Regions from separate parts of the Nonomuraea sp. NPDC050536 genome, predicted to be linked through region 2. Evidence: riboswitches for the same ligand, from Rfam matches in the RefSeq annotation. Region 2 holds a riboswitch; each other region holds the start of a gene.
What was found. Region 2 has a riboswitch for thiamine pyrophosphate ahead of thiO (glycine oxidase ThiO). Riboswitches for the same ligand answer to the same signal wherever they lie in the genome.
Positions count from the first base shown of each region.

Region 1 (9,349 bases), on a different contig from region 2:
CTGACGACCCGCCCCGGGGTGCCCTTCTCCGCGTGACACGGCACAAACAAGCCGCAGGCTTGACTCTGGCCAGACGGAATCTGGGGGAGGGCACTCCTATGGGACTCTTCATGCGCCCACGTCGGCCGCTGCTTCGGGTGGCGGCCGGGGCGACCACCGCGGCCGTCGCCTACCGCGCCGGCAAGAACAAGTCAGAGCAGGACCAGTACAACGAGCAGGCGCAGGCGGCCTACCAGGCCACGCAGCAGCCGCCGCCGCAACAGGCCTACCAGCAGCCGCCTCCTCAGCAGGCCTACCAGCCGCCACCGCCACCTCAGCAGGCGTATCAGCAGCCCGCCGACCCGCTGGCCGAGCTCGAACGGCTCGCTCGGCTGCGCGACTCGGGCGCGCTGACCGAGGCCGAGTTCACCGCCATGAAGTCCCGCCTGATCGGAGGCTGAACAGATGACGTCGACCGAGACCGTGCTGGAGGCGCTACGCGCCGTCGCCGCGGGTGACGCGGAGCGGATCGCCGCGCTCTACGCCCCCGACTGCCGTGGCTGGTCGGCGGGTAGGGAGATCCCCTCGCGCGAGGAACTGCTGGTCGGCGCGGGTGACCGCGCCACCGGCCTGTCCGACATCACAGTGGAGGCCTCGCCGATGGAACTGCCCAACGGCACGGTCGTGGCCGAGTGGCGGCTGACCGCCCGCCACACGGGCGAGCTGAACCTGGGCGAGGACGTGGTCGTGCCGCCGTCCGGGAAGACCCTGGACGTGCGCGGCGCGATGTTCGCCGAGCTCCGGGGCGGTCAGATCGCCGCATTTCGCCAGTACTGGGACGAGGCTGACCTCCTCGATCAGCTGGGCCTCCTGCCGGCCTGACCGGCTGCGATTTGTGCGAAAGGCACCAAAGATCGCGGCATAGTGTGCGATGCGCACCTTTGCAGTATTTAGTCGCTTACCTACCGTTCTCTCAAGCTAACCCCCTGGGAGGTCAACGGTGGCCGACGACTACTCGCTCAACCGCGTGCCCGAGCGCGCACGCTACCCCTGGTTGTCGGTGGCGGTGCAACGCTTCGGCCAGGTCTCCGCGCTGACGCAGTTCATGCTCGGCGCCACGCTTGGCTTCAGCATGACCTTCTGGCAGTCCTTCTGGGCGCTGACCCTCGGCGCGGTCATCCTGGAAGCGGCCATGATCCTGGTCGGGATCATCGGCATGCGCGAGGGCCTGTCCACCTCGATGCTCGCCCGCTGGACCGGCTTCGGCCGGGGTGGCTCCGCGGTGATCGGACTGGCCATCGGCGTCAGCCTGATCGGCTGGTTCGGCATCCAGTCGGGCGTGTCCGCCCGCGGCCTGCACGCCCTCATCGGCGGCCCGGCCGAATGGGTGTGGGCGATCGTCTTCGGCCTGGCCGTGACCGCGATCGTGATCGCCGGCTTCCACTCGATGGCCTGGACCGCCTACCTTACGGTGCCGCTGTTCCTGGCGCTGGTCGCCTGGTCGATCGTCAGCGAGCTGAGCAAGCACTCCGTCGGCACCCTCATGAGCCAGGCGCCGCCCGGGCCGCCCATGACGCTGCTGCAGGGCATCGCGCTGGTCGCCGGCAGCCTGATGGTCGGCGCGGTCATCACCTCGGACATGACCAGGTTCAACCGCAGCGCCGCCGACGTGGTCAAGCAGACGGTCCTCGGCGTCACCCTCGGCGAGTACGTCATCGGCCTGGCCGGGGTGCTGCTCGCGCACGCCGTCGGCAGCTCCGACGTCATCGCGATCGTCACCTCCTCCGTCGGCCTGGTCGGCACCCTGGTGATCATCGCCGGCACGTTGAAGATCAACGACTGGAACCTCTACTCCTCCGGCCTCGGCCTGGTCACCTTCATCGGCGTGCTCACCGGCCGCCGCCCCAGCCGGGCCGTGATCACCGCGATCGTCGGCGTGGCCGGGACCCTGCTCGGCGCGCTGGGCATCCTCGACCTGTTCACCGAATTCCTCATCCTGCTCGGTGTGATCTTCCCGCCCATCGCGGGCATCATGATCGCCGAGTACTTCGTCGTCCGCCGCTGGCGGGGCGAGCTGGCCGAGGGCCGCGACACCGGCGCGGCACCGCCGAGCGCGCCCATGTGGGTGCCGGTCACCCTGGTGATATGGCTTGTCGCGACGCTGGTCGGCCACTTCGTCACCGCGGGCCTGGGCAGCGTCAACTCGCTGGTCACCGCGTTCGTGCTGTACGTCGCCTGCGGGCGGCTCGGTCTGGTGCGGCCCGTCGGCGTCAGCAGGACCGAGATCGCTGAGGAGGTCGCGGCGTGAGGATCGGCATCGACGTCGGCGGCACCAACACCGACGCCGTCCTGATGGACGGCGACCGGGTGGTCTCCGCGGTCAAGCGCACCACCAGCAAGGACGTCACCGGCGGCATCGTCAGCGCCATCGAGGGGCTGAACGTCCACGGCGACGTGCGCGCCGTGATGATCGGCACGACGCACTTCATCAACGCGCTGGTGGAGGCCGACCGGCTGGCTCCCACGGCATCGGTACGGCTCGGCCTGCCAGCGACCACGTCCCTGCCCCCCTTCGTGGACTGGCCCGACAGGCTGGTCGAGGCGGTGTCCGGGCGCGGCTACCTGTGCCACGGCGGCCACGAGTTCGACGGCCGGGTCATCTCCGAGCTGGATCCCGGCGAGCTGCGCCGTACCGCCGAGGACATCCGCGCCCGCGGCATCCGCTCGGTGGCGATCTCCTCGATCTTCTCGCCCGTCAACCAGGAGTTCGAGGAGCGGGCGGCGGAGATCCTGGCCGAGGAGCTGCCCGGCGTGCCGATCTCGCTGTCGCACGAGATCGGCAGGATCGGGCTGCTGGAGCGGGAGAACGCCACCATCGTCAACGCCGCGCTGCGCGAGCTGGCCGACGAGATCGTGGACGGCCTGGCCCAGGCCATGGCGGGGCTGGGCATCAGCGCCCCGCTGTACCTCAGCCAGAACGACGGCACGCTGATGGACCTGGAGTTCGCCAGGCGCTACCCGGTGGCCACGTTCGCCTCAGGGCCGACGAACTCCATGCGCGGCGCCGCCGTCCTGTCCGGGCTGGAGACCTGCGCGGTCGTCGACATCGGCGGCACCACCAGCGACATCGGCGTGCTCAACGGCGCGTTCCCCCGCGAGGCCACCACCGAGGTCACCGTCGCAGGGATCAGGACGAACTTCCGCATGCCCGACGTGCTGTCCATCGGAATCGGCGGCGGCAGCCGGATCCACGACGGGCGCACGGTCGGGCCGGACTCGGTGGGCTACGAGCTGACCAGCCGGGCGCTGGTGTTCGGCGGCTCGACGCTCACCGCCACCGACATCGCGGTCGCCGCCGGGCTGGCCGAGCTGGGCGACCCCGCCCTCGTCGCGCACCTGGACCGGGAGATGGTCGCCGGGGTGCTGAAGCGCATCGCCGACGACGTGGCCGAGGCCGTGGAGCGCATGCGGACCAGCCCGGAGCCGCTGCCCGTGGTCGGCGTGGGCGGCGGGTCGATCCTGCTGCCCGACGCGCTGCCCGGCTGCGGCGAGGTGCATCGGCCGGGCAACTACGCGGTGGCCAACGCCATCGGCGCGGCCATCGCCCAGATCGGCGGCGAGGTGGACCGCATCTACACGGTCCCGCCCGGCCGCCGCGAGGCGGTGGTGGACGAGGCCAAACAGGAGGCCGTGGACCGGGCCGTGGCGGGCGGCGCCCGGCCGGGCAGCGTGCGCATCGTCGAGTTCGACGAGATCCCGCTGCCCTACCTGCCCGGCGACGCCACCCGCATCAAGGTCAAGGCCGTAGGAGAGCTGCATGCGTGAGATCGGACTCGAGCACCTGCCCGCCATCGCCCGCGGCGCGGCCATCCTCGGCACCGGGGGAGGGGGCGACCCGTACATCGGCCGGCTCATGGCCCGCGCCGCGCTGCGCGAGCACGGCCCGGTCGAGCTGGTCCCGCTGGACGAGGTGCCGGACGAGGCGATGGTGCTGCCGGTGGCGGGCATGGGCGCGCCCACGGTGATGGTGGAGAAGCCGCCCTCGATCGAGGAGATCTCGGCCGCGGTCGAGGCCATCTGCGGGTACCTCGGCCGCCGCCCGACCCACATCGCCTGCGCCGAGGTGGGCGGCGTCAACTCGCTGATCCCCGTCGCCGCCGCGGCCCGGCTCGGGCTGCCGCTCATCGACGCCGACGGCATGGGCCGCGCCTTCCCCGAGCTGCAGATGTTCATCCCCGCCATGTACGGCGTGGCCGCCTCGCCCATGGCCATGGCCGACGACAAGGGCAACCGGTCGGTCATCGACACCGTCAGCAACCACTGGACCGAGCGCCTGGCCAGGGCGGCCACCGTGGAGATGGGCGGCTCGGCCACCACCGTCCTGTACGCCATGGACGGCGCCAAGGCCCGCGAGGCGATGGTCCCCGCCACGATCTCGCTCAGCGCCGAGCTCGGCGAGCTGGTCGCCGAGCACCGCGCCATCGGCGACGCCCCGCAGGCGGTCGCCGCCAGGCTGGGCGGCCGGGTCCTGTTCGGCGGCAAGGTGCTGGACGTGGAGCGGCGCACCGTCGGCGGGTTCGCCCGCGGCATCGCCCGGCTGTCCGGGGACGGCGAGCTGCGGCTGTCGTTCCAGAACGAGCACCTGCTCGCCGAACTGGACGGCACCCCCGTGGCCAGCACGCCCGACCTCATCTGCGTACTCGACACCCAGACCGGCGACCCGATCACGACGGAGACCCTGCGGTACGGCCAGCGCGTCACCGTCCTGGCCGCGCCGTGCGACCCGCGCTGGCGCACCCCCGAGGGGCTGATGCTGGTCGGCCCCAGGTACTTCGGCTACGACCTGGACCCGGTACCCCTCATCTGACGCCTGCGAAAGGTGCCTTATCGTCCAGAGATGAGCCAGATCCGGGAGCAGGACCTGCCCGCGCTCGAACGTGGCTGCGTCCTGCTCGGCTCCGGCGGTGGCGGCGCCACGGTGACCTTGATGCGGCTGCTGCGGGCCAGGCTGCGCCGGGGGCCCGTCGAGCTCATGGCCGCCGCCGAGCTGCCGCCTGATGCGCTGCTCGTCCCGGTCGGGCTGGCCGGAGCCACCGGGATGCTGGAGGAGAAGCCGCCCACCGGCGAGGAGATGGCCGCGGCCGTGGCGGCCGTCGCCCGGTGGAGCGGCAGCCGGGTGGACGCGATCATGTCGATCGAGGCGGGCGGCAGCAACGGCCTCGCGGTGCTCACCTGCGGCCTGCCCGTGGTCGACGCCGACCTGATGGGCCGGGCCTTCCCCCGGCTCGGGCAGGCATCCACCTCGCGCAAGGGCGTCCAGGCCGGGCCGTACGCGCTGGTCGACTCGGCCGGCCGTACCACGATCATGGACAGCTACGACCCGGAGGCCGGGGAGAAGCTCATGCACGGCGCGGTGCAGGCGGCGGGCGGCTGGGCGGCGTTCGCGCACTGGCCGATCCGCGTGGCCGACCTGCCCGCGCTGGCCATCGTCGGTGGCCTGGCCCGCGCGCTCGAGCTGGGCAGGACCATGCTCGCACTGCCGGAGCGGGCGCCGCGCGCGCCCGCGCTGGGCGGGCGGTCGCTCGGGACGGGCCGCGTCGTGGAGGTGATCAGGCAGCCGGGCGGCCGCGGCGTGGTCAGCGTGCTCGGCGACGGAGGTCCGGTGCTGCGGGTGGAGATGGAGAACGAGTTCCAGGCCGTCTTCGCCGACGGCGTCCCCGTCGCGACCACGCCTGACGTCATCTGCCTGCTCGAGGCCAGGACCGGCCGGCCGCTCGGCTGCGACGAGGTGGTGCGCGGGCCGCGCGTCGAGGTGCTGCAGCTGCCCTGCCCGGCCTTCTGGCGCCGCACGGACAAGCTGGCCCAGGTCTCGCCCGCCGCCTTCGGCATCGACGTGCCACCACGGCTGATGGAGGGTCCGGCATGAACGTCGCCGACCTGCTCGACCGGGCCGACCTCGTGGTACTGGGCGGGCCCCTCGACAGCGGGCGCCAGGTCACCGGCGTGTCCGTGACCGAGCCCTTCCTCGGAGCGCTGGCCGTACGTCTCGACGGGGAGCGGACCGGGTGGCGGCTGGACGCCGACCTGAACCGCGCGGCCGAGGCAGGAGCCGCCGCGCTCGTCGTGCCGGGCGACGAGCCGCTGCTGCGTGGCACGCTGCTGCTGGCCGACCGCCTGCGCACGCCCGTGCTCGGCTGCCTGGGCGATCCGCTGGAGACGGCGGTACGGCTGGCCGTCCTGCTCGCGGCACCGGAGGTGGACGTGGCCCGGCGCGTGCTGGCCGCGCACCAGGTGCTCGACGCGGGCGGGCTCACCCTGGCCGAGCTACGCGACAGGGCCAGCGAGGTGTTGCACGCCGAGGTCACCGTGCTGGCCAGGGACGGCGCCGCGCTGCTCGGCCCCGCGGTGACGGCGCAGGTCAGGGTCGCGCTGCCGGTGCGCCAGCGGCTGGCGGGCGGCGGCGTGGCCGTGCCCGTGCTCGCCCCCGACGGCCGCAGCGCCGAGCTCTGGCTGGTCAGCCCCGGTACGGCGGGCGACGAGGAGGTCCTGGCCGTGGCCGCGGGAGCCGCGCAACGCTCGCTCGCGCTGCGCAGGGTCGAGCTGGAGCGCGACGCCCGCCGCCGTTCCGGCCTGCTCGGCGAGCTGCTCCAGTCGGGCGACGACGCGGGCCCGTCGCTGCGCAGGCGCGCGGCCGAGGCGGGCTGGGCGCTGGACGGCTGGCACACCGGCATCCGCTTCGGCGCCAGCCGGCCCGTCGACGTGGTGACCTCCACGAGCGACATCGTCTCCGCCCTGGCCGCGGAGGGGATCGAGGCGGTCGTGGTCGCCGAGGACGGCGGCTGGGTGGCGTGGGTGACCACCACCGCCGAGCCCGGCACCGACGCCGTCGATCGGCTCGCCGCCGGGGTACGGCAGGCGCAGCGCCACCTGGCCGACCTGGACCTGCTCGTCGGCATGGCCAGGCCGCACCCGGGCCCCGGCGGCATCGCCCGCACCCTGTCGGAGGCCCGCGACGCCGCCCGCCTGGCCGGGTCCCGGGCGGAGACGGGCAGGTTCCTGCACGTGGACCGGCTCGGGCTGGCCCAGCTCCTGCTCGCCTGGACCCGCACCGACACCTTCGTGCCCGCGGCCAGATCGCTCCTGGCCACCCTCTCGCCCGAACTGGTCGAAACGCTCACGGTCTACCTGGACGCCGAGTCCTCCCTGATCGAGGCCGCGGCCGTGCTGGGCGTCCACCGCAACACCATCGCCCGGCGGGTCGCCAGGATCGAGAGCCTCCTCGGCGTCGACCTCGCCGACGCGGACACCCGCCTCGCCCTCCACCTGGCCTGCCGCGTCAGCACCTCCCCCTCCTAGCTCCGGTCATGGCAGGTCGGACCAGGTGACCAGTCCGTGGCTCCGCTGAAATCTGCCGGACGGCATACGCGCCGCCCCTTGCGCGGACCCGGGTGTTCCGGGTTACGGTGGGCGCCGACCGAACGCGGGAGCCCGGTGTGACCGGGCTGAGAGGACGGCTACATCAGCCGCCGACCGCCAGAACCTGCTCCGGGTAATGCCGGCGAAGGGAGTTTCCGCGATGAGCGACGCGTGCTTTTCCAAGATCTACTCTGGTGATCTTCGCGTGCCGATGCGGCTGGTGCACCTGTCCGACGGCACGAGCGTCACGCTCTACGACACGTCCGGGCCCTACACCGACCCGGACGTGCAGGTCGACGTCGCCCGGGGCCTGGCGCCGCTGCGCGAGGGGTGGATCCTCGACCGGAGCGACGTCGCGCGCTACGGAGGAAGGCCCGTGCCGGCCGGGCTCCAGGGCGAGCGGCGGCACCCGCTGCGCGCCACCGGGGCGCCGGTGACCCAGCTCGCCTACGCCAGGCGCGGCCAGATCACCAAGGAGATGGAGTTCGTCGCGGTCCGCGAGGGCGTCACGCCCGAGTTCGTCCGCACCGAGGTGGCGGCGGGCAGGGCGATCATCCCGGCCAACGTCAACCACCCCGAATCCGAGCCCATGATCATCGGCCGCAACTTCCTCGTGAAGATCAACGCCAACATCGGCAACTCCGCGGTCACCTCCTCCATCCAGGAGGAGGTGGAGAAGATGACCTGGGCCACCCGCTGGGGCGCCGACACCGTCATGGACCTGTCCACCGGCCGCGACATCCACACCACCCGCGAGTGGATCATCCGCAACTCACCGGTGCCGATCGGCACCGTCCCGATCTACCAGGCGCTGGAGAAGGTCGACGGGCGCCCGGAGGAGCTGTCGTGGGAGATCTACCGCGACACCCTCGTCGAGCAGTGCGAGCAGGGCGTCGACTACGTCACCGTGCACGCGGGGGTACGGCTGGCCCACGTGCCCCTCACCGCCGGGCGCAAGACCGGCATCGTCTCGCGCGGCGGCGCGATCATGGCCGCCTGGTGCCTGGCGCACCACCGGGAGAGCTTCCTGTACGAGCATTTCGAGGAGATGTGCGAGCTGCTCGCCTCCTACGACGTGGCCTTCTCCCTGGGTGACGGGCTGCGCCCCGGCTCGATCGCCGACGCCAACGACGAGGCCCAGTTCGCCGAGCTGCGCACTCTCGGCGAGCTCAGCGGGCTCGCGCGCGCCCACGACGTCCAGGTCATGATCGAGGGCCCCGGCCACGTACCCATGCACAAGATCAAGGAGAACGTCGACCTGCAGCGCGAGCTCTGCGACGACGCCCCCTTCTACACCCTCGGCCCCCTCGTGACCGACATCGCCCCCGGCTACGACCACATCACCTCCGGCATCGGCGCCGCCATGATCGGCTGGTACGGCACGGCCATGCTCTGCTACGTCACTCCCAAGGAACACCTGGGCCTGCCGGGCAAGGACGACGTCAAGACCGGCGTGATCACCTACAAGATCGCCGCCCACGCCGCCGACCTGGCCAAGGGACACCCGCTGGCGCAGACGTGGGACGACGCGCTGTCCGGCGCGCGCTTCGAGTTCCGCTGGGAGGACCAGTTCAACCTCGCGCTCGACCCGGACACCGCCCGTGCCTACCACGACGAGACCCTGCCCGCGGCGCCCGCCAAGACGGCCCACTTCTGCTCGATGTGCGGCCCGAAGTTCTGCTCCATGCGGATCAGCCACGACCTCCCCATCACCCCCATCGACTGAGGCGGGTGGCGCAGACGCGCCAGTGGCGTGGTTGTGACACCACTGCCGGAGATCTTGGGTTTAGGTCGGGTTTGTCAACCCGCCTGTCAGGAGAAGGCCATGCCGCACCTGTTATGCGCCGCGCTCGCGGCGCTCGCCCTCACTCCCACGCCACCACCGCCGCACGGCACGGTGATCGAGGCCGCCTACCCGGTCCCCGGCAGCTACCTCGTCACGCTGAAGGACGGC
Region 1 covers NZ_JBITHD010000019.1:120,600-129,948, reverse strand. The annotation lists gene ACIBHX_RS39885 (right-handed parallel beta-helix repeat-containing protein) at 1-4, shown strand, start outside; gene ACIBHX_RS39880 (SHOCT domain-containing protein) at 111-440, shown strand; gene ACIBHX_RS39875 (nuclear transport factor 2 family protein) at 445-861, shown strand; gene ACIBHX_RS39870 (purine-cytosine permease family protein) at 980-2,287, shown strand; gene ACIBHX_RS39865 (hydantoinase/oxoprolinase N-terminal domain-containing protein) at 2,284-3,804, shown strand; gene ACIBHX_RS39860 (DUF917 domain-containing protein) at 3,797-4,846, shown strand; gene ACIBHX_RS39855 (DUF917 domain-containing protein) at 4,877-5,905, shown strand; gene ACIBHX_RS39850 (PucR family transcriptional regulator) at 5,902-7,335, shown strand; TPP riboswitch at 7,450-7,563, shown strand; gene thiC (phosphomethylpyrimidine synthase ThiC) at 7,556-9,121, shown strand; gene ACIBHX_RS39840 (S8 family peptidase) at 9,221-9,349, shown strand, end outside.
Region 1: linked by a shared signal. The riboswitch ahead of thiC (phosphomethylpyrimidine synthase ThiC) and the one ahead of thiO (glycine oxidase ThiO) in region 2 are both predicted to bind thiamine pyrophosphate.

Region 2 (9,349 bases):
CAGCACGTCGAGCACCGAGCCGCGGGCCGCCGGATCCAGCCGCCGCATCGCCACCGTCGTCAGCTCCGTGCCCGAGGCGGCCAGCGCCTGGTCGAGCACCTCGAGCGAAGGGGCGCCGCCGGTGCCCATGATGAGCCGGGAGGAGAACTTCTCCCCGCCGATGATCAAGTCATCCACCTTGCACCGCCGTCAGTACCTCGATCCTGTCCTGGTCGGCCAGCGCCGTGCTCTCCCACGAGCTGCGCGTGACCACCTCGTCGTTCACCGCCACGGCCACGCCCGTGGTGGCCGGCGTCAAGGCCCGCACGGCCTGCCCGACCGTCGTCCCCTCGGCCAGCTCGTGCGCGGCCCCGTTGATCGTCACCTTCATGCGAACCTCCCTGGCGCGCACAGGGCCGCCAGCTCGCTCTCCTCGCCCTGCAGGATGGCCGCGGTGAGCGGGGCAAGCAGCACCCCGCCCCTGTGGTGCCCGGTGGCCAGCTCGAGCCCCCCGACGCCGCTCGGGCCGATGATCGGCAGGTTGTCGGGTGTGCCGGGCCGCAGCCCCGCCACCACGTCGCCCAGCTCCAGCTCGGTGATGCCAGGCACCAGCTCGCGGGCGTCCCTGAGCACCTCGTACAGCCCGCCCGCGGTCACCCGCCGGTCGAAGCCGAGCTCCTCCTGCGTCGCGCCCACGACCAGCTCGCCGTCGCCGCGCGGCACCAGGTAGACGGGCGAGCCGTGCACGCTGCCGCGGACCGTCCTGCTCAGCAGCGGCTCGCGGGAGCGCAGCCGCATGATCTGCCCCTTGACCGGGCGCACCGGCACGTCGAACAGCTCGCCGCTCCACGCCCCCGCCGCCAGGACCACCTGCTCGGCCTCCAGGTCGTACGGCTCCCGCCGCTCGGGTCCGACCGGGGCCAGCCGTACACCGTGGACCTTTTCCGCGTCGCGCAGGAGCTCGGTGGCGCGCGCCAGGACCAGCGGCACCCGGCGGCGCTCAAGCGCGGCCAGCAGCGCCCTGGTGACGCGGCGCGGGTCGACCCAGGCGTCGCCCGGCGCCAGCAGCCCGCCGCGCACCGAGGGGGCGAGCATCGGCTCCAGGCGGCGGCACTCGCGGCCGGTCAGCCGCTCGACCGGCAGGCCGAGCTTGTCCATGAAGGCGGCCAGCTCGTCCAGGGCCGCCAGGTCGTCGGCGCCGAAGGCCACGTCCAGGGTGCCCTCGGCACGGTAGTCCAGGCCCGCGCCCGTCTCCTGCGCCAGCTCGGCCGCGAAGTCCGGCCAGCGGCGCAGCGAGGCCGCCCCGAGCCGCAGCAGCGGCTCCTCGGTGTAGGTGACCTCGCTGACGGGCGCCAGCATGCCCGCCGCGGCGTGTGAGGCGCCCGAGGCAGGTGCGGGATCCACGACGGTGACGGGCTTTCCCTGGCGAGCCAGATGCCAGGCGATCGTCAGACCGACGATCCCGCCACCCACGATCACATGCACGTCCGCTCCCTTCGCCGGCATGATCCGGATCAGGTGTCTTGCGGTCGAAGGCCCGATCGGCAGCCTTCCTCTCAGCCCGGTCACGGCCGGACTCCCGCGCGTCTTACGACCCCAGCCTACGGCCTCCCCGCGCACTCCTCGCACCGGCCCGGCTAAGGTCAACACCGTGAACCGCGTCGTAGTGGTAGGAGCCGGGCTGGCAGGCATGCGGAGCGTCGAGGCGCTGCGCGCACGAGGGTACGACGGTGCGCTCATCCTGCTGGGTGAGGAACGGCACCGCCCCTACGACAGGCCACCCCTGTCGAAGGCCGTGCTCCTGGGCGACGCGGACTCCAGCTTCGTCGACTCCGACCTGGACGCGATGAACGTCGACTTCCGCCCCGGCGTCTCCGCGAAGGCGCTCAGAGCGGGCACGGTCGAGACCACCGAGGGCGACCTCGACTACGACGGCCTGGTGATCGCCACCGGGGCCGAGCCGATCACGCTGCCCGGAGACGGGCCCCAGCACGTGCTGCGGACCCTCGACGACGCGCTGGAGCTGCGCGCCCGCCTCGTGGCGGGCGCCAGGGTGGCGATCATCGGGGCCGGCTGGATCGGCGCCGAGGTGGCCACCGCCGCACGCCGCGCGGGATGCCACGTCACCGTCATCGAGGCGGGCCCCACCCCGCTCGCCCAGGCCATCGGCAGCGAGATCGGCGCCCGCACCCAGCCCTGGTACGAGGGCATCGACCTGCGGCTCGACACGATGGTCGGCGCCGTCGAGGAAGGCGGGGTCCGACTGGTCGGCGGCGAGTTCGTCGAGGCGCACGTGGTCGTCACCGGCATCGGCGTCCGCCCCACCGTGGAATGGCTGTCCGACGCCGACATCGACCTGCACAACGGCGTCGTCACCGACGAGCACCTGCGCACCTCCATGCCCGGCGTCGTCGCCGTCGGCGACTGCGCCAACTGGTGGTCGCGCCGCTTCCAGACCCGGCTGCGCGTCGAGCACTGGGACGTCGCGCTCAACGCCCCCGAGGTCGCCGCCGCCACCCTGCTCGGCGAGGAGACGGTCTACGACCCGGTGCCCTACTTCTGGTCCGAGCAGTTCGGCCACATGGTCCAGTACGCGGGACACTATCCCGCCGCCTCCCGCCTGCTGTATCGCGGCGAGCCCGAGGGCAAGTGGTCGGCCGTCTGGCTCGGCGAGGACGACACCCTCGTCGCGGTTCTGGCCGTCGACCGTCCGCGGGACCTCGTCCAGGGACGTAAAATCATCGGCTCGGGAGCCCGGATGGACGTGGATCGCCTGGTAGATCCCGATGTTCCTCTACGGGATTGTGTTGTTTAGGCAAGGACGACGTGTGGTAGTTGTGGTTTCGTGACGCTTTCTGTTGCACAGATCGACCGGGAGACAGACCAGCTCGTCGCCGAGTGGTTGACGCTCCCCGAAGTGGCCAAGCGCCTCGATCTCTCGCTCGGGCGGGCCAAGCAACTTCTCAAGGACCACAAGCTGCTCGGAGTACGCCGGGGAGGAGGCGGGCCGCAGGTGCCCGCTGTATTCCTCGACGGGAAGGACGTGATGAAGGGCCTGCCTGGCACGCTGACCGTGCTGCAGGACGCCGGCTTCGACGACGCCGAGGCGCTGCGCTGGCTCTTCACCCCAGACGAATCACTGCCGGGGTCGCCTGTCGAGGCGATCAGGGAAGGTCGTCATACCGAGGTCAAGCGGCGTGCCCAAGCCCTCGGTTTCTGACGCCCGGCTCTACCTCTGCACCGACGGCCGCAGGGAACGCGGCGACCTGGCCGCGTTCCTCGACGCCGTGCTGTCCTCGGGCGTGGACATCGTCCAGCTGCGCGAGAAGGGGCTGGAGGCGCGCGAGGAACTCGAGCTGCTCGAGGTCTTCCGCGACGCCTGCGACCGGCACGGCAAGCTGCTGGCCGTCAACGACCGGGCCGACATCGCCTACGCGGCCCGTCCAGACGTGCTCCACCTGGGGCAGGACGACCTTCCTGTGACCGTCGCGCGAGAGATACTCGGCGACAACGTGGTCATCGGAAGGTCCACCCATTCCATCGCGGAGGCTTCCGCCGCCGCGATGGAGGAGGGCGTCGACTACTTCTGCTGCGGCCCGATCTGGCCCACGCCCACCAAGCCCGGCCGCCCGGCGCCCGGCCCGTCGCTGCTCAGGCACGCGGCGTCGCTGGACACCGACCGGCCGTGGTTCGGCATCGGCGGCATCGACCTGGACAACCTCGACGAGGTCAGGTCGTACGGTGTCAGCCGGGTCGTGGTGGTGCGGGCCATCACCGAGGCGGAGGATCCGGGCGCGGCGGCGGCCGAGTTCGCCAAGCGGCTCAGGTCTTCCTAGCCGTCGCGGCCACCGCCAGCTCGGCCAGGGCCGAACGGGACTCAGGCGTGATCGGCGCGTCGTCGAGCGAGGCCAGCGCCTCGCCCAGATAGTCGCCGATCAGGTCCTCGCACTCCTGCAGGGCGCCGGTGTCGTCGATGATGGCTCGCAGCGTGGCCACGCCCTGCTCGTCCAGGTGCGGATCGCCGAGCAGGCGGCGCACGATCCGCGCGTCGTCGTCCGAGGCGGCCGCCAGCGTGCGGGCGATGAGCATGGTGCGCTTGCCCTCGCGCAGGTCGTCGCCCGCGGGCTTGCCGGTATGCGCGGGATCGCCGAACACGCCCAGGATGTCGTCCCTGAGCTGGAAGGCGATCCCGACCCGCCGGCCGTAGGCGACGCACAGGTCGTCGATCCACGGCTCGGCGGCGCCGGCCGCGAGCACCAGGCCCAGCCTGAGCGGCTGCTCGACCGAGTACTTGCCGCTCTTGTACAGCGCCACGCGCAGCGCCGACTCGAAGGTGTTCTCGCCGTGCGCCTGCTCGAGCAGGTCCAGGTACTGGCCGCACATCAGCTCGGTGCGCATGTGGTCGTGCACCGGCTGCGCCGCCTGCAGCGCCTCGTACGGCAGGCCGCTGGTGCGCCACATCTCGCCCGACCAGATGAGCAGCAGGTTGCCGAGCAGGATCGCCGCGCCCTCGCCGAACTGTTCGGCCGAGCCGTACCAGCCGCCCTTCTCGTGCAGCGTCTGGAAGCGGCGGTGCGCCGACGGCATGCCGCGGCGCAGGTCGCTCTTGTCCATGACGTCGTCGTGCACGAGCGCGCTGGCCTGCAGCAACTCGAGCGACGCGGCCGCGGTGAAGATCTCCGGCACGTCCGAGCCGCCCGCGCCGCGCCACCCCCAGTAACAGAAAGCGGGGCGCAGCCGCTTGCCGCCGGACAGCAGCTCGTTGGCGGCGCTGAACAGCGGTTCGAGATCAGGATCGTCGAGCGCGGGCTGCTGCCGCTCCACGAACTCCCTGAGGGAACGATCCACCTGCGTGCGCAGGCCGTCCATGCTCGTCATGCTTTGAGACTAGTGGCCGAGCGGAGACGCTTCGATCTCCCTGCCCGTGGGTCAGGCCTCGGGGCGGTAACCTTGTGACCATGGCGCTTGGTCGACCTTCCACCCTGCCGGACCGTGTACCCACCGTCCGCGAGCTGCTGGCCTCCGGCCAGCGGTCGTTCTCCTTCGAGTTCTTCCCTCCGAAGACGGACGAGGGTGAGCGGCAGTTGTGGCGGGCGATCCGCGAGCTGGAGGCGCTGCGGCCGACGTTCGTCTCGGTCACGTACGGCGCGGGCGGCACCACCCGCGACCGCACCGTCGACATCGTGGAGCGGGTGGCCCACGAGACCACGCTCACGCCCGTGGCGCACTTCACCGCGGTCAACCACTCCATCCGCGAGCTGCGCCACCTGGTCGGGCGCTTCGCCGACGCCGGGGTGCGCAACATCCTGGCGGTGCGCGGCGACCCGCCCGGCGACCCGTCGGCGGAGTGGGTCAAGCATCCCGACGGCGTGCTGTACGCCGAGGAGCTCGTCCGCCTGATCCGCCAGGCGGGCGACTTCTGTGTGGGGGTTGCGGCCTTCCCCTACAAGCATCCGCGCTCGCCCTCCATCGAGTCCGACACTTCCTTCTTCGTCCAGAAATGTCGGGCGGGGGCGGACTATGCGATCACGCAGATGTTCTTCCGCGCGGAGGACTACCTCCGCCTGCGCGACCGCGTCGCGGCCGAGGGCTGCGACACGCCCATCATCCCGTGCATCATGCCGGTCACGCAGATGAGCACCATCGCCCGCTCGGAGCAGCTGTCCGGCGCCCCCTTCCCCGCGGACGTCGCGGCCCGCTTCGAAGCGGTCGCCGACGACCCGGCCGCGGTCCGCCGGCTCGGCATCGACCACGGCGCCGAACTCTGCCAGCGCCTCCTGGACGAGGGCGCGCCCGGCATCCACTTCATCACCTTCAACCGCTCAAGCGCCTCCAGCGAGGTCTTCCAACGCCTCGACCCCGCCCCCGCCCTCACCGCCTAAAGCCACGGGGCGGCCCGCAAGGCGCTCGCCTCCGCGGCGCTGCGGCTGGATCTCACGGGCGCGGTGAACGTGGTCCTTGCCGAGCAGTACGAGACGGAGAACCTCCTCACCCTGGATCGGCGTGACTTCCGCGCCATCAGCCCGCTCACCGGGGCAAAGGCGTTCCGTCTGCTGCCAGATGATCTATAGCGACGGACGTCCTCGTTCCGGAGCGTCCCGCCCGGCTCCGGGTGGACGGGACGGTGCGTGAATTGCCCTTATGACGGTTGTTCGGCGGTGGATTTGAGGTGGTGGAGCCAGGTGGTCAGGGAGGTTTCGAGGGCCGCGCGCATGCCGTCCGGGTCCACCTGGATCGGGTCGCCGGCCCAGGATTCCGCCGTGTGGACGTGGACCTGGCCGTCCTGCTCGTCGAACGTCCACTGGTGGATGCCGGTGATGCCGTGCGCGGGGCCGCCCCAGAGGATGCGGTGCCGGGGTTCGACGGCGTAGACGGTCGAGGAGATCTCCAGGCCTGCCGTACTCCAGACGAAGACCGAGCCTGGGGCCAGGGGGCCGGCGAGGGCGGCCGCGGTGATGTCGGGCTGCCAGGTGGGCCAGGCGTCGATGTCCGTGTGCAGGGACCAGACCCGCTCCAGCGGGGCGGAGATCACGGTGGAGAGGCGCACGACGACGGGGGCGGAGGTGTCGATGGTGGTGATCACTTGGTGTCCTCGATCCAGTGGCCGTGGATGCCGGCGGGCACGCGGCGGGGGAGTTCGACGGTGGCGACGGTGCTCAGGTCGCCCGCGTCCACAACGAGCAGTTGCGAGGCGTCGGCCTGGAGGTCGCTGACGATGGTGAGCAGGTAGCCGTCGTCCTCATTGGTCCCGCCCTCGGCGGGGACGAAGACGGCCTCGCCGGGCATGCGGCCCTCGCCGTGGGACAGCAGCCGCTGCTCTCCGGTGACGGTGTCGAACTTGACCGTATGGTAGCCGGACAGGCCGGCCCCGGGGAAGGCGATGGCGTAGCTGTAGCGGTTGGCCGCGCCGGTGTGCGCGTCGTTGATGGACGGGAACTCGGTGGCCAGGTTGTCCAGCGGCTCGTCGGACGCCTTGCCCGTGGCCGGATCGAGGATCCAGCGGTGGAACGTGGACCCGGCGTCGGGGCTGGTGCCGTATCCGGGCGCGCCCACCCACCACTTCCACGAGCCCTCCCACGCGGCGCGGTCGTAGCGCGGCCCCTCCAGTACGACGCGGCCCTGGCCGTCGACGTAGGAGTTCGTGACGTGCAGCAGCGCCGCCTGTTCCACCTCGAACCAGGTCACCTGGGACGACGAGCGCGGCATGACCCCGATGCGGAACGGCACGTCGTCGTGCCAGCGGTAGGGGATGCCGGAGTGCTCGGCGTGGTCGAAGACCACCGGGGAGCACATGAACACGGCGTGCTCGCGCGTGATGGCGAAGTCGTGCATCAGCGAGGGCCCGGCCCCCTCCACCACGGTCGCGCGGATGATCTCACCGGCGGCGGAGGCGACGTAGTAGGTCAGGTAGGGCGGGAACGGGCTGTAGCCGAAGAAGTGCAGCTCTCCGGTGACCGGGTCCTCCTTGGGGTGGGCGGTCATCGCGCCGGTGAGCCTGCCGCCGAAGTCGTAGGGGCCGACGGTGTCGAGCTCGGCGGTGACCTCCCAGGGCAGGTTGGCCTCCTGCAGCGCCAGGTAGCGCCCGCCGTGGAAGATGATGTTGGTCCCGGCCGCGCTCACCTCGAGCTCGGTCCCGGTGAACGGCACGCCCTCCAGGTACGGCGTGCGCACCCACCGGTTGCGGTACCACTCGGCCCGGCCCTGCGCCAGCCGTACGCCGTGCAGCATGCCCGCGCCGCGGAACCAGTGGCTGGGCGTGATGCCGGGCTTGGGATTGTGGCCGTTGCGGAAGTAGCGGCCGTTCAGCTCGGGCGGCAGGCTGCCGTGCACGGTCAGCTCGCGGGCCGTGATCTCGTCGGTGACCGGCGAGAAATGGCCGGTCAGGTACGGCTTGGCCAGGTCGTTCATCGGTTGGTCTTCCTTTCGATCAGTGACAGGGATGCGGTCAGCAGTGCGGTCACGGCGCAGGCCGCGAAGGCCGTGCCGTACCCGCTGGTCAGGGAGAGGGCGGCCAGCCCGAGGGCGCCGCCGATCTGGCGGGTGGCGTTGATCAGCCCGCCCGCCAGCCCGCTGTCGGACGGCGGGACACCGGCGGACGACAGCGCGGTGAGCCGGACGAAGGCGGCGCCCAGCCCGGCGCCGATCAGCAGCGTGGGCCCGATCAGGGAGGCCGGTTCGAGTGAGAGCCAGGCCAGCCCCGCGGCCAGTACCAGCAGCCCGCCGGGCAGCACCGCGCGCCAGGGCAGCCGCCCCGCGACCCAGGACGAGACGGTGATCATCAGGGCGAGCGGCAGCTGGGTCAGCCCGGCCTCGATGGGCGAGTAGCCCAGGACGCGCTGCTGGTAGAGCGGCAGGAAGAAGAACAGCCCGAGCCAGACCGCCCCCAGCAGTGCCATGAGCAGGTTGGCCCGTGCGACGGCGCCGATCCGCAGCACGCGGGGCGGCACCAGCGGCGCGGCCGAGCGCCGCTGCAGCACGGCGAATCCGGCCAGCAGCAGCACTCCGCAGCCCGCGGCGACCCAGGCACGGCCGGCCAGGCCGTACGTGAGCGCGACCAGCCCGCTCGTCACCGCGAGCGCGCCCGGCACGTCGAGCCGGCCTCCGCGCGGCCGGTCGGGATCGAGCAGCGCCCTGCTCGCCACGAGGACGGCCAGCGTGAGCGGGACCATCACGAAGAACACCGACCGCCAGCCGTACAGCCCGGTGAGCAGGCCGCCCAGCAGGACCCCGGCCGCGCCGCCCGCGCCGGAGACCGCGCCCCACACGCCCAGCGCGAGGCCGCGCCCCTTCGCGTCGGGGAAGAGCGTGAGGACCAGCGCCAGCGCGGCCGGCGCGAGCAGCGCCGCCCCGGCACCCTGCGCGGCCCTGGCCGCGATCAGCGCGCCCGCCCCGCCCGCCAGCCCGGCGGCCGCCGACGACAGCGCGAACACGCCGATGCCGAGCAGGAACACCCGGCGCAGGCCGTACACGTCGCCTGACCTGCCGCCGAGCAGCAGCAGCGCGCCGAACACCAGCACGTAGGCGTTGACCGCCCACGACAGCCCGGCGGCGGACAGGCCGAGCCCGGCGCGGAGCTGCGGCAGCGCGACGTTCACGATCGAGGTGCTCAGCACGACGAGGAACTGGGCGGTCGCCAGGACGGCGAGCGCCAGTCTCCGGTCGGTGCGCCTGGCGCTCTGCTGCGGGCTGTTCACACGGCAACGCTCGCATCAGGCCATGAGCGCTCGCGTCGGTAGAAATCACCTACATCCGCGCCACCTAGCATGTCCTCCATGTCCCTTTTTGGGCGGCAGGCCGAGACCGGCCGGCTCGACGAACTGATCCAGGCGGTCCGGCAGGGCCGCGGCGGCGCCCTGGTCCTGCGGGGCGA
Region 2 covers NZ_JBITHD010000003.1:295,547-304,895, reverse strand. The annotation lists gene ACIBHX_RS11430 (thiazole synthase) at 1-177, opposite strand, end outside; gene thiS (sulfur carrier protein ThiS) at 170-370, opposite strand; gene thiO (glycine oxidase ThiO) at 367-1,464, opposite strand; TPP riboswitch at 1,454-1,572, opposite strand; gene ACIBHX_RS11415 (NAD(P)/FAD-dependent oxidoreductase) at 1,631-2,794, shown strand; gene ACIBHX_RS11410 (Rv2175c family DNA-binding protein) at 2,825-3,199, shown strand; gene thiE (thiamine phosphate synthase) at 3,177-3,815, shown strand; gene ACIBHX_RS11400 (polyprenyl synthetase family protein) at 3,802-4,848, opposite strand; gene metF (methylenetetrahydrofolate reductase [NAD(P)H]) at 4,938-5,861, shown strand; gene ACIBHX_RS11390 (hypothetical protein) at 5,925-6,050, shown strand; gene ACIBHX_RS11385 (SRPBCC family protein) at 6,119-6,562, opposite strand; gene ACIBHX_RS11380 (carotenoid oxygenase family protein) at 6,559-7,887, opposite strand; gene ACIBHX_RS11375 (MFS transporter) at 7,884-9,173, opposite strand; gene ACIBHX_RS11370 (AAA family ATPase) at 9,252-9,349, shown strand, end outside.

Region 3 (9,349 bases), on a different contig from region 2:
GACGATCCCCGGCAAGGGCCGCAACAAGCTCAACGCCGCCTACGCCTTCGGCGGGCCCAAGCTGCTGGTCCAGACGGTGGAGACCGTCACCGGCGTGCACGTCGACCACTACATGGAGATCGGCTTCGCCGGCTTCGTGGGCATCGTCGACGCGGTCGGGGGCGTCGAGATCGACGTGCGCGCCGACGTCAACGACCCCAAGGCCGGGCTGAACCTGAAGAAGGGCAAGCAGATGCTCACCGGCGGGCAGGCGCTCGGCTACGTCCGCACCCGCAAGGGCGGCGCGCTGCCCGACTTCGAGCGGACCAAGCGGCAGCGTCAGTTCCTCGGGGCGGTGCTGAAGAAGGCGACCAGCCCGGGCGTGCTGATCAACCCGTTCACCTCGATCCCGCTGGCGATGGCCGCGACCGACTCGGTCACCGTCGACTCGGGCAGCGGTGCCTTCGACATGCTGTCGCTGGCCAGGGCGATGGGCGGCAGCCCGGTCACCACGGTCGTCCCCTTCGGCGGCAACACCAACGCCGGCGGCGGTTCGGCCGTCCAGTGGGACAGGACCAGGGCGCTGGCGCTGTTCAACGCGCTCAAGGACGACAAGCCGGTCCCCCAGGAGGTCCTGGACAAGGGCTAGCCCAGGGCTAGCCCCCGGTGCTGGTCGCGGTGGTGGTGGCGGCCACGGTCATCGCCACCATGATGGCGCTGTTGATCGCCGCGATCGTCTGCGCGACGGCGTCGGCCGCCCAGGCGCCCTCGGCGATCTGCTTGATCCGCTCCTTGCTGGCCCCGGGGAAGGCCTTGCGGTCGAGCTTGGCCGCGTGCACCAGCGCGATGAGCACGGCGGTGCGCGGCTCGGGGTCGCCGCCCGCGAGCGCGCTGGAGACCCGGTCGCGGACCTCCTGCTCGACGGAGGGGTCGGCCTCGGGCCAGCGGGTGGAGGGGAACATGCCGAGCACCTTGCGGTGCTCCTCGCTGAGGACGCCGCGCTCGGCCAGCCCGGTCAGCAGCCGGTTGCGAAGCTTGCCCGACTGGAGCTTCTGCACCCACCACGCCGGCTTGCGCTCCTTGCCGTCCTCGGACATGCGGGCCAGTGCGGCGTCGAGCTCGGCCTCGCCGAGCGGGGTGGCGTCCCTGACCGCGACCTTCTTCTTCGACAGCTCCACCCGCTCGGTCACCGCCAGCTCGGCCAGCAGGGCTCCCGCCAGCGCGGTGTCGAGCTGAACGCCGCTGATGACGGGCTTGCCCTCCTCCTCGGTGTAGGCGAGTAGGAGCAGTTCCTCCGCGATCGTCACAGTCATGCTCAAGACATTAACGTGCGGTTATGGCTATTTCAGCGGACCTGCACGCGCTCGGCACTCCTTTGTTGGACAAGCAGCTCGCGCACCCCACCGTCGCCGGGATCGGGCGCGGCGACCTGCCAGAGCCGGTGTTCCGGTCGTGGCTTGAGCAGGACTACCTGTTCCTGCTGGACTACGTGCGCGTGTTCTCCCGGCTGGCCTGGCAGGCGCCCGCCGGGCACCTGGGCGATCTGGTGGACCTGGCGCACACCACCTTCCACGATGAGCTGAACCTGCACAGGTCCATGTCGGCGGAGTTCGGCGCCGACCTCGACGGCGCGGTCAAGGGGCCCGCCTGCGCGGCCTACACCGCTTTCCTCCTCGACGCGGCGGCCGATTACGCCGAGGGCCTGGCCGCGCTCTACCCGTGCATGTGGGGCTACTCGATGCTCGGCAGGAAGCTGGCCGAGAACCCGCCGGCCGAGTCGCGCTACCGGGCCTGGGTGGACACCTACGCCGACCCGGGGTTCGCGACGCTGGCCGAGCGCATCGCCCAGATGATCGACGAGGCCGCCCCCGATCAGGGACGGGCCAGGGAGCTGTTCACCCAGGGCATGGCGCACGAGCTGGCGTTCTGGGACGTGCCCTAACCCGTCCACAGCCTGTGGACAGTGCCCTTACCCTGGTGGCATGCCGGAACTTCCCGAAGTGGCATCGCTCACCGACTTCCTGCGCGAGCGGGCCGTCGGCCACTCGATCCTCGGCGTCGACGTGGTGGCCTTCCAGGCGCTGAAGACCTTCGATCCGCCGGTCAGCGCGCTGAGCGGCCTGACGCTCACCGCCGTGTCCAGGCACGGCAAGTTCCTCGACCTGGACTGTGACGGGCTGCACCTGATCTTCCACCTGGCCAGGGCGGGCTGGCTGCGTTGGAGGGAGGATCTGTCCGGCGCCAAGCCGGTCCGCCCCGGCAAGGGTCCTCTCGCGGTCCGGGTACGGCTGTCGCCGAACGAGCTGGGCCTGGCGCCGGGGTTCGAGCTGACCGAGGCGGGCACGCAGAAACGGCTGGCCGTCTATGTCACCAAGGATCCGCATGAGGTGCCCGGCATCGCCACGCTCGGGCCCGACCCGCTGGGCGAGGCGTTCACGGTCGAGGTGCTCAAGGGGATCTTGGGCGGTAGCCGTACGCAGATCAAGGGGTTGCTGCGCGACCAGAAGGTGATCGCGGGGATCGGCAACGCCTACTCCGACGAGGTGCTGCACGCGGCGAAGATGTCGCCGTTCAAGATCGCGTCCTCGCTGACCGACGCACAGGTCGCCGACCTGCACGAGGCCATCGTGACCACGCTCAGGGACGCCGTCGAGCGGGCGCACGGGCTGGCGGCCAAGGACCTCAAGGCCGAGAAGAAGTCCGGGCTGCGCGTGCACAACAGGGCCGGGCAGCCGTGCGACGTGTGCGGCGACACGATCCGCGAGGTGTCGTTCGCCGACTCCTCGCTGCAGTACTGCCCGACCTGCCAGACCGGTGGGAAGCCGCTGGCCGACCGCCGCATGTCCAAGCTGCTGAAATGATGGAAGCATGACGGTTCCCGAGATCGAAGCCGGCGACTTCCCGGCCGACGGCTACCTACTCGACGTGCGCGAGCAGGAGGAATGGGTGGCGGGACACGCGCCCGAGGCCGTGCACATCCCGATGTCCGAGATCCAGGGCAGGGTGGACGAGGTCCCCGCCGACCGCACCGTTTACGTGGTGTGCCGGGTGGGCGGCCGCTCGTTCCAGGTCGCGGCGTGGCTGACCCAGCTCGGGCACGAGGCCGTCAACGTGGGCGGCGGCATGCAGTCCTGGGAGGCCTCCGGCAAGCAGATGGTCAGCGAGTCCGGTCAGCCGCCCTTCGTGGCCTAGCTCTCCCCGGGGGGTAGTTGCCCGAGGGGGAATGGTGCATCATAGGGGCGCACGCCAGGACAAACCGGCGGGCGATCACAGCTGAACCGCGGGAGCTTGGGGCAACCAGGCTGAGAGGGCAGATACCGCTGCTGCCGACCGCATGAACCTGTCCGGGTAATGCCGGCGTAGGGAGAGTGCGATGACGGACGTCGTCGATGATGCGAAGCATGCCGAAGTTCCGCTGACCCTCGAGGGCGCTCCGCCGCCCAAGACCCTCGGCGTGCTCGACCAGGGGGCGCTGTGGGCCAACCTCGGCGTCAGCCTCCTGGGCTTCTCAGGAGCGCTGCTGCTCCTCGAACCGATCAAGGGCCTGCGGCTCTCGGTGCCCGCTGCGCTGGTCGCGGCGGTCGTCGGGAGCCTGATCGGATCGGCCATGGTGGGCCTGTCCGCGATCCCCGGCACCCAGACGGGGCGGCCGGCGATGGTCCTGCTCCGCGGCCTGTTCGGAGCCAGGCTCTCCTACCTGCCCACGGCGCTGAACATCGTGCAGATGCTCGGCTGGGGCGCCTTCGAGCTCTGGGTGATCGCCACTTCCGCCCAGGCCGTGTTCGGGGCGGCCGTGCCGTACTGGCTGCTGGTGATCGCGGCGGGGGCGCTCACGACCGCGCTAACCATCTGGCCGCTGGGAGCGGTCAGGATCCTGCGGCGCTACGTCACTATCGGAGTGATCGTCTCGCTCGTCTGGTTCGCCGTGGCGTTCCTGCGGGAGGCCCCTCCGCAGAGCGGGGGATCCTGGACGGCGTTCGCGCCCGCCGTGGACTACGTGATCGCGCTGTCGGTGTCGTGGGTGCCGATGGCGGCCGACTTCGCCCGGCACTCGCGCTCCAGCGGAGCCGCCTTCACCGGCGTGGTCGGCGGTTACAGCATCGCCCAGGTCGCCTGCCTGGGGCTGGGGATCTACGCGGTGGCGATGGGCGAGGGGTTCACACCGTTCATCGCGGCGCCGCTGGGAGTGCTGTTCTTCTCGATCCTGATCCTGCGCGAGACCGACCAGTCCTTCGCCAACAACTACTCCACGACCATGTCGCTGCAGAACCTGCTGCCTCGGATCGACCGGCGCATTCTCTCCGGCACGATCGGCGTGATCACCGTCGGGATCGCCCTGCTGGTGGACGTGAACTCCTACGGCGCCTTCCTCGGCGTGATCGGGGCGGTGTTCGTGCCGATGTTCGCCGTGCTGGCCGTCGACTACTTCCTGCTCGGTGGGGCCAGGAACTGGGACACCTCCGAGGAGGCGCCCGCCCGCTGGTCCATGCTGATCCCCTGGGCGCTGGGGTTCGTCGCCTACTGGCTGACCACGTCCACGCCGACCGTCGAGGCATGGGACGCCTTCTGGCAGCCCATGCGCGATGCGATCAGGCAGCCGTGGATGAACGGCGCGCTCGGCGCGGCGCTGGTGGCAGCGCTGGTGACGCTGGCTATCGGCCTGCCAAGGCGCGGGCTTCGACGTTGAGCAGGTGGCGCTTGGCGGCCGCGCCCCCGGGGTAGTCGCCGAGCTCGCCGCCCTCACGCACGACGCGGTGCGACGGCACGATCACGCACACGGGGTTGGCGTTGACCGCGTTGCCGACCGCGCGCAGCGCGCGCGGCCGCCCGATGCGCTCGCCGATCTCCTCCAGGGCGATGGCCGTGCCGTACGGCACAGCCATCGTCTTCTGCAGCACCGTGCGCGCGAACGGCGTGGCCAGCGCCAGGTCCACCGGCGTGGCGAAGGTCCGCAGGCGCCCGGAGAAGTAAGCGTCAAGCTCCCTGCGCACCGGGTCGAGCCGCCCGGGGTTCGGCCCGATGAAGGTGCCCACGTGCCGGCTCAGCTGCTCGAACACGCTGTTCTCTGGCTCGAAGCTGCAGGCCACGATGCCCCTCGCGGTCATGGCCAGCACGAGCCTGCCGACCGCGCCGTCGTAGGTGCCGAAGGCGATGTCGGGCGGAGTTTCGCCCCGATACGTGCCCGATGTCACCCGCAACAGCGCATCGAGGTCGTCAGCCGACATACCCTCACCCCCTCGGGCAGCGTATCGGACGGATCCGCCGACGTCGGCGCGATGGCACGGGCACTATGGAGGTGTGGGGGACGACAGGGCCGGAGGTGACGACGAGCTGGCCCGTGCGGTGCTTGCCAGCTCGCCCAACGCCGTCGTCGCGCTCGACAGGGACCAGACGGTCCTGGTGTGGAATCCGGCCGCGGAACGCCTCTTCGGCTGGAGCGCCGAGGAGATGCTCGGCCGCAGGGCGCCGATCGTGCCGGAGGAGCTGACCGCCGAGCACAACGCGGTGCTCGAGCGCGTGCGCACGGGCGGTCAGGTCTCGCTGCGCACCAAGCGGTTCCGCAGCGACGGCGCGCTGCTCGACCTGCGCGTCGACACCAGCGCCCTGCGCCAGGGCAACTCGGTCGTGGGCTACGTGTGCGTGCACCACCTGACCGAGGTGGACGAGAGCGCCAAGCACCGGATGGCGCGCCGGGCCAGGCTCGTGCGCCGGCTCACCGACGTGGTCGGCGACATCAACGCCGAGCTGGAGCTGCCCGCCGTACTCGACCGGATCTCCGCCAGTCTCACCGAGCTGACCGGCGCCGATGCCGGCGGGTTCGTGCTCATCGAGGGTGAACGGCTGCGCCTGGTCAGCACCTACCAGCTGCCGGGCTCCATCCGCGACACCACCACCGACCTGCGCAGCAGCCTCGTCGGCAAGCTGTTACGCGCCGGCAAGACCGTGATGCTGGAATCGCAGGGGCTCGACGACCTGGTCTGGGCCGAGCTGGACGGCCTGCACACGATCGCGCTCGGCCTGGCCGCCGTGGGTGGCCGCCCCTATGGAGCGCTCTACGCCCTGTTCGCCGGCGACAAGCCGGGACACGTCGAGCTCGAACTGCTCGAACTGCTGGCCGGCCATGCGGGCATCGCCGTCGGAAACGCGGTGGCCTACCAGGACGCGGTACGGCAGCGCGCGCACGAGCGGGCCGTCTTCGACGCCAGCGCCGACGGCATCGCCGTGCTCGACGGGAAAGGCAGGGTGATCCAGTGGAACCCGGCCGCCGCCGAGCTCACCGCCTTCACCGCCGACGCCGTGCTGGGCGGGCCGCCGCCCTTCCCGCTGCCCGAGCCCGGGGAGAAGCTCACCTTCCAGCTGGAGACCGGCCGCTGGCTCGACGTCGTCAGCGCCAGGATCGAGGAGACCGGCGAGGTGGTCGTCGACTTCCGCGACGTGACCAGGGCCAAGGAGCTGGAGGAGGCCAAGGACCTGTTCCTGGCCACGACCAGCCACGAACTGCGCACCCCGATCACGATCGTGCGCGGGTTCGCCAGCACGCTCGACTCCCGCTGGGACAAGCTGACCGACCTGGAGCGCCGCTCCGCCGTGCACACCATCGCCGAGCGGGCCAAATCCCTCGGGCACCTGATGGACCACCTGCTGCTCGGCTCCAGGGCCGGGGCCGACGAGCTGGCCGTCCGCATCGAGACCTTCGACCTGGGCGAGCGCATCCACGCCGCCACGCTCGGGCTGCCGGTGCTGTCCGACCGGCATCGGGTCGAGGTGGTCATCCCGGACGGCCTGCCGTACGTCAGCGGGGACGCGCTGGCCACGGACATCATCCTGGGGCAACTGCTGGAGAACGCCTTCAAGTACTCGCCGCAGGGCGGGCTGATCAGCGTCGAGGCGTGGCCGGAGGACGAGCACGTGGTGGTCGTGGTGGACGACGAGGGCCTCGGCATCGCGCCCAACGACCGAGAGCGGGTCTTCGAGCGGTTCGTCCAGGTCGACAGCGGCGACAGGCGCCGCTTCGGCGGAGTCGGGCTCGGGCTCTACATCGTGCGCAGCCTGGCCAGGGCCCAGGGCGGGGACGTGACGGCCCATCCGCGGCCCGGCGGAGGGACACGGATGCGAGTTGTTCTGCATACCGGATCCGACACACCGAAGCGGTAACGAGGTGGTCACGGATCCGCTGATCTATCGTCCAATGTGTACAAGCTGTGATCGAGATGCGGTTTCTGGGAATGGGGAACGGGGCATTTCGGTCGTACCGGGGAGTGTGCCCGCGGGGGGCACTGGGAGCGGGGAGGTGAGCGTGTCCAGCGTGGTGCTGTTGCCATACGCACCGTCGAGCGTCGCCGTCGCCCGCCAGCGTCTCTGCAACGATCTCGAGGACAGCGGGGTCTCCACCGGCGCCATCGACGATGCCGTGCTCGTGGTGAGCGAACTGCTCAGCAACGCTCTGCGGCACGCGCATCCACTGCCTTCCGGGATGGTCCGGGTGGCCTGGCTGTGGAGCGACGACCACGTCGAGGTCGCCGTCAGCGACGGGGGAGCCGCCACCGAGCCGCGCGCCGGCCGGCCGACCCTGTCTTCGCTGGGTGGCCGGGGGCTCGGCATCGTGGAGTACGTGGCAGAGAGCTGGGGGGTTCGCCACGACGGCGACACCACGACGGTCTGGGCGGTGCTGCCCGCACCGAACGGATCGGTGAACGGGCGCGCACCCGCGCTCAAAGAGGCCGGGTAGCCAGCACTGCCCGCTCGGTCGTGGCCCACGTCGTCGAGACCAGCAGGTAGAGCCCGGCAGCCAGCGGCAGCCAGAGCGCGGCCAGCACCGAGGTGAACGGCAGCAGCGGCAGCAGCCTGCGCATCCAGGCCGGCTGGTCCTGCGTCACCGTGATCCGCCGCGACGACCACCAGGCCACCAGCGCCGTCGCCACGATCAGCAGTACGAAGACCATAATTGGCCAACTGAGTAGACCGTAACTCGCCACCACGCCCGCGATCGGCTGCCCGAGCGGCGCGCCGAACAGGTAGTGGCCGGCCAGCGCGGTCGGATGCGTGGCGACCCGGAACATCACCCACATGAACGGCAACTGCGCCAGCCCCGGCAGGATCCCGGCGAACGGTGAGCTGCCCTCCTTGGCGTAGAGCGCGGTCAGTTCCTTGCTCAGCCGCTCCGGGTTGCGCCCGTGCCGCTTCTGCAGCTCGCGCAGCTTCGGCGCCAGGCGTTCCTTCAGCTTGGCGCCGCGGGCCTGCTTGACGCTCAGCGGCAGGATGGCTAGCCGTACGGCCAGCGTGAACACGACGATGGCGAGGGCGGCGTTGCCACCGGCCAGGCCGACGATGAACGTGACAAGAGAATCGATCATGAGCCCTTGGTTTCATGAGAGGTTGACGGGCTCGATCGACGAGCCCCGCTGGAATCAGAGAGCGGGGCTGGGTGATGGCGCTCGTGGACGCGGTCTGCCCGCCGCGTCTGGATCACGCTGGCGCTGGAACGCCGTGCGCCGCGCGTAGCTCAGCGGGAACGCGGTCGATCGCCCGGCGCCGAGCGGCAGCAATCTGGCGGCCCACTCCACCAGGAGCAGGACCGCCAGCATGGTGACCCCGATGATCCAGGGGTCAAGGAGGAACAGCGTCACCGCGACGAGGAGGATCCCGAGCTGCTCATCACCTTTACGGCGATGAAGACGATCACTCCGATGACGGCCACCAGCAGTGCCAGCTTCAGCAGGCCCATGATCAGCGGCAGGATGAAGGTGAACAGCACGAAAAGGGCGGCCGCTGCGCCGATGACGAGCATGATGACTCGACTCATGTGCCTACCGTACGTCCTTCCGCGATGATCCGCGACGCTTACGAACCAATGACGTGCATATGGGAACCGGGCCCGCACGCCGTACCGTGAGGGTGTGGACACCCGCATCCTGGTCGTCGACGACGACCCCACGGTCGCCGAGGTCGTGGCGCGCTATCTGGAGCGCGACGGGCACCGCGTCGAGTGCGTGGGCGACGGCGCCGAGGCGCTGCGCAGGGCGCTGGCCAGCCCGCCGGATCTGATGGTGCTCGACCTCATGCTGCCCAAGGTCGACGGGCTGCAGGTGTGCAAGAAGCTGCGCGAGCGCTGGCCGGTCCCGGTGATCATGTTGACCGCGCTCGGCGAGGAGATCGACAGGGTCGTCGGCCTGGAGACCGGCGCCGACGACTACGTGACCAAGCCGTTCAGCCCGCGGGAACTGGCGCTGCGCGTGCAGTCGGTGCTGCGCCGCGCCAGGGGCGCCGCGGTCACCGGCGGCACCGGCGTGCTGCGCGACGCCGACCTGGTCGTGGACGTCGGCGCGCACGAGGTACGGCTGGACGGCTCGGAGATCATGTTGACCGCCAG
Region 3 covers NZ_JBITHD010000022.1:76,379-85,727, forward strand. The annotation lists gene ACIBHX_RS42310 (LCP family protein) at 1-628, shown strand, start outside; gene ACIBHX_RS42315 (GPP34 family phosphoprotein) at 636-1,292, opposite strand; gene ACIBHX_RS42320 (TenA family protein) at 1,316-1,921, shown strand; gene ACIBHX_RS42325 (Fpg/Nei family DNA glycosylase) at 1,962-2,840, shown strand; gene ACIBHX_RS42330 (rhodanese-like domain-containing protein) at 2,848-3,171, shown strand; TPP riboswitch at 3,250-3,363, shown strand; gene ACIBHX_RS42335 (purine-cytosine permease family protein) at 3,353-4,666, shown strand; gene ACIBHX_RS42340 (methylated-DNA--[protein]-cysteine S-methyltransferase) at 4,632-5,204, opposite strand; gene ACIBHX_RS42345 (PAS domain S-box protein) at 5,278-7,134, shown strand; gene ACIBHX_RS42350 (ATP-binding protein) at 7,277-7,708, shown strand; gene ACIBHX_RS42355 (YidC/Oxa1 family membrane protein insertase) at 7,692-8,333, opposite strand; gene ACIBHX_RS42360 (DUF6412 domain-containing protein) at 8,388-8,606, opposite strand; gene ACIBHX_RS42365 (hypothetical protein) at 8,603-8,782, opposite strand; gene ACIBHX_RS42370 (response regulator transcription factor) at 8,877-9,349, shown strand, end outside.
Region 3: linked by a shared signal. The riboswitch ahead of ACIBHX_RS42335 (purine-cytosine permease family protein) and the one ahead of thiO (glycine oxidase ThiO) in region 2 are both predicted to bind thiamine pyrophosphate.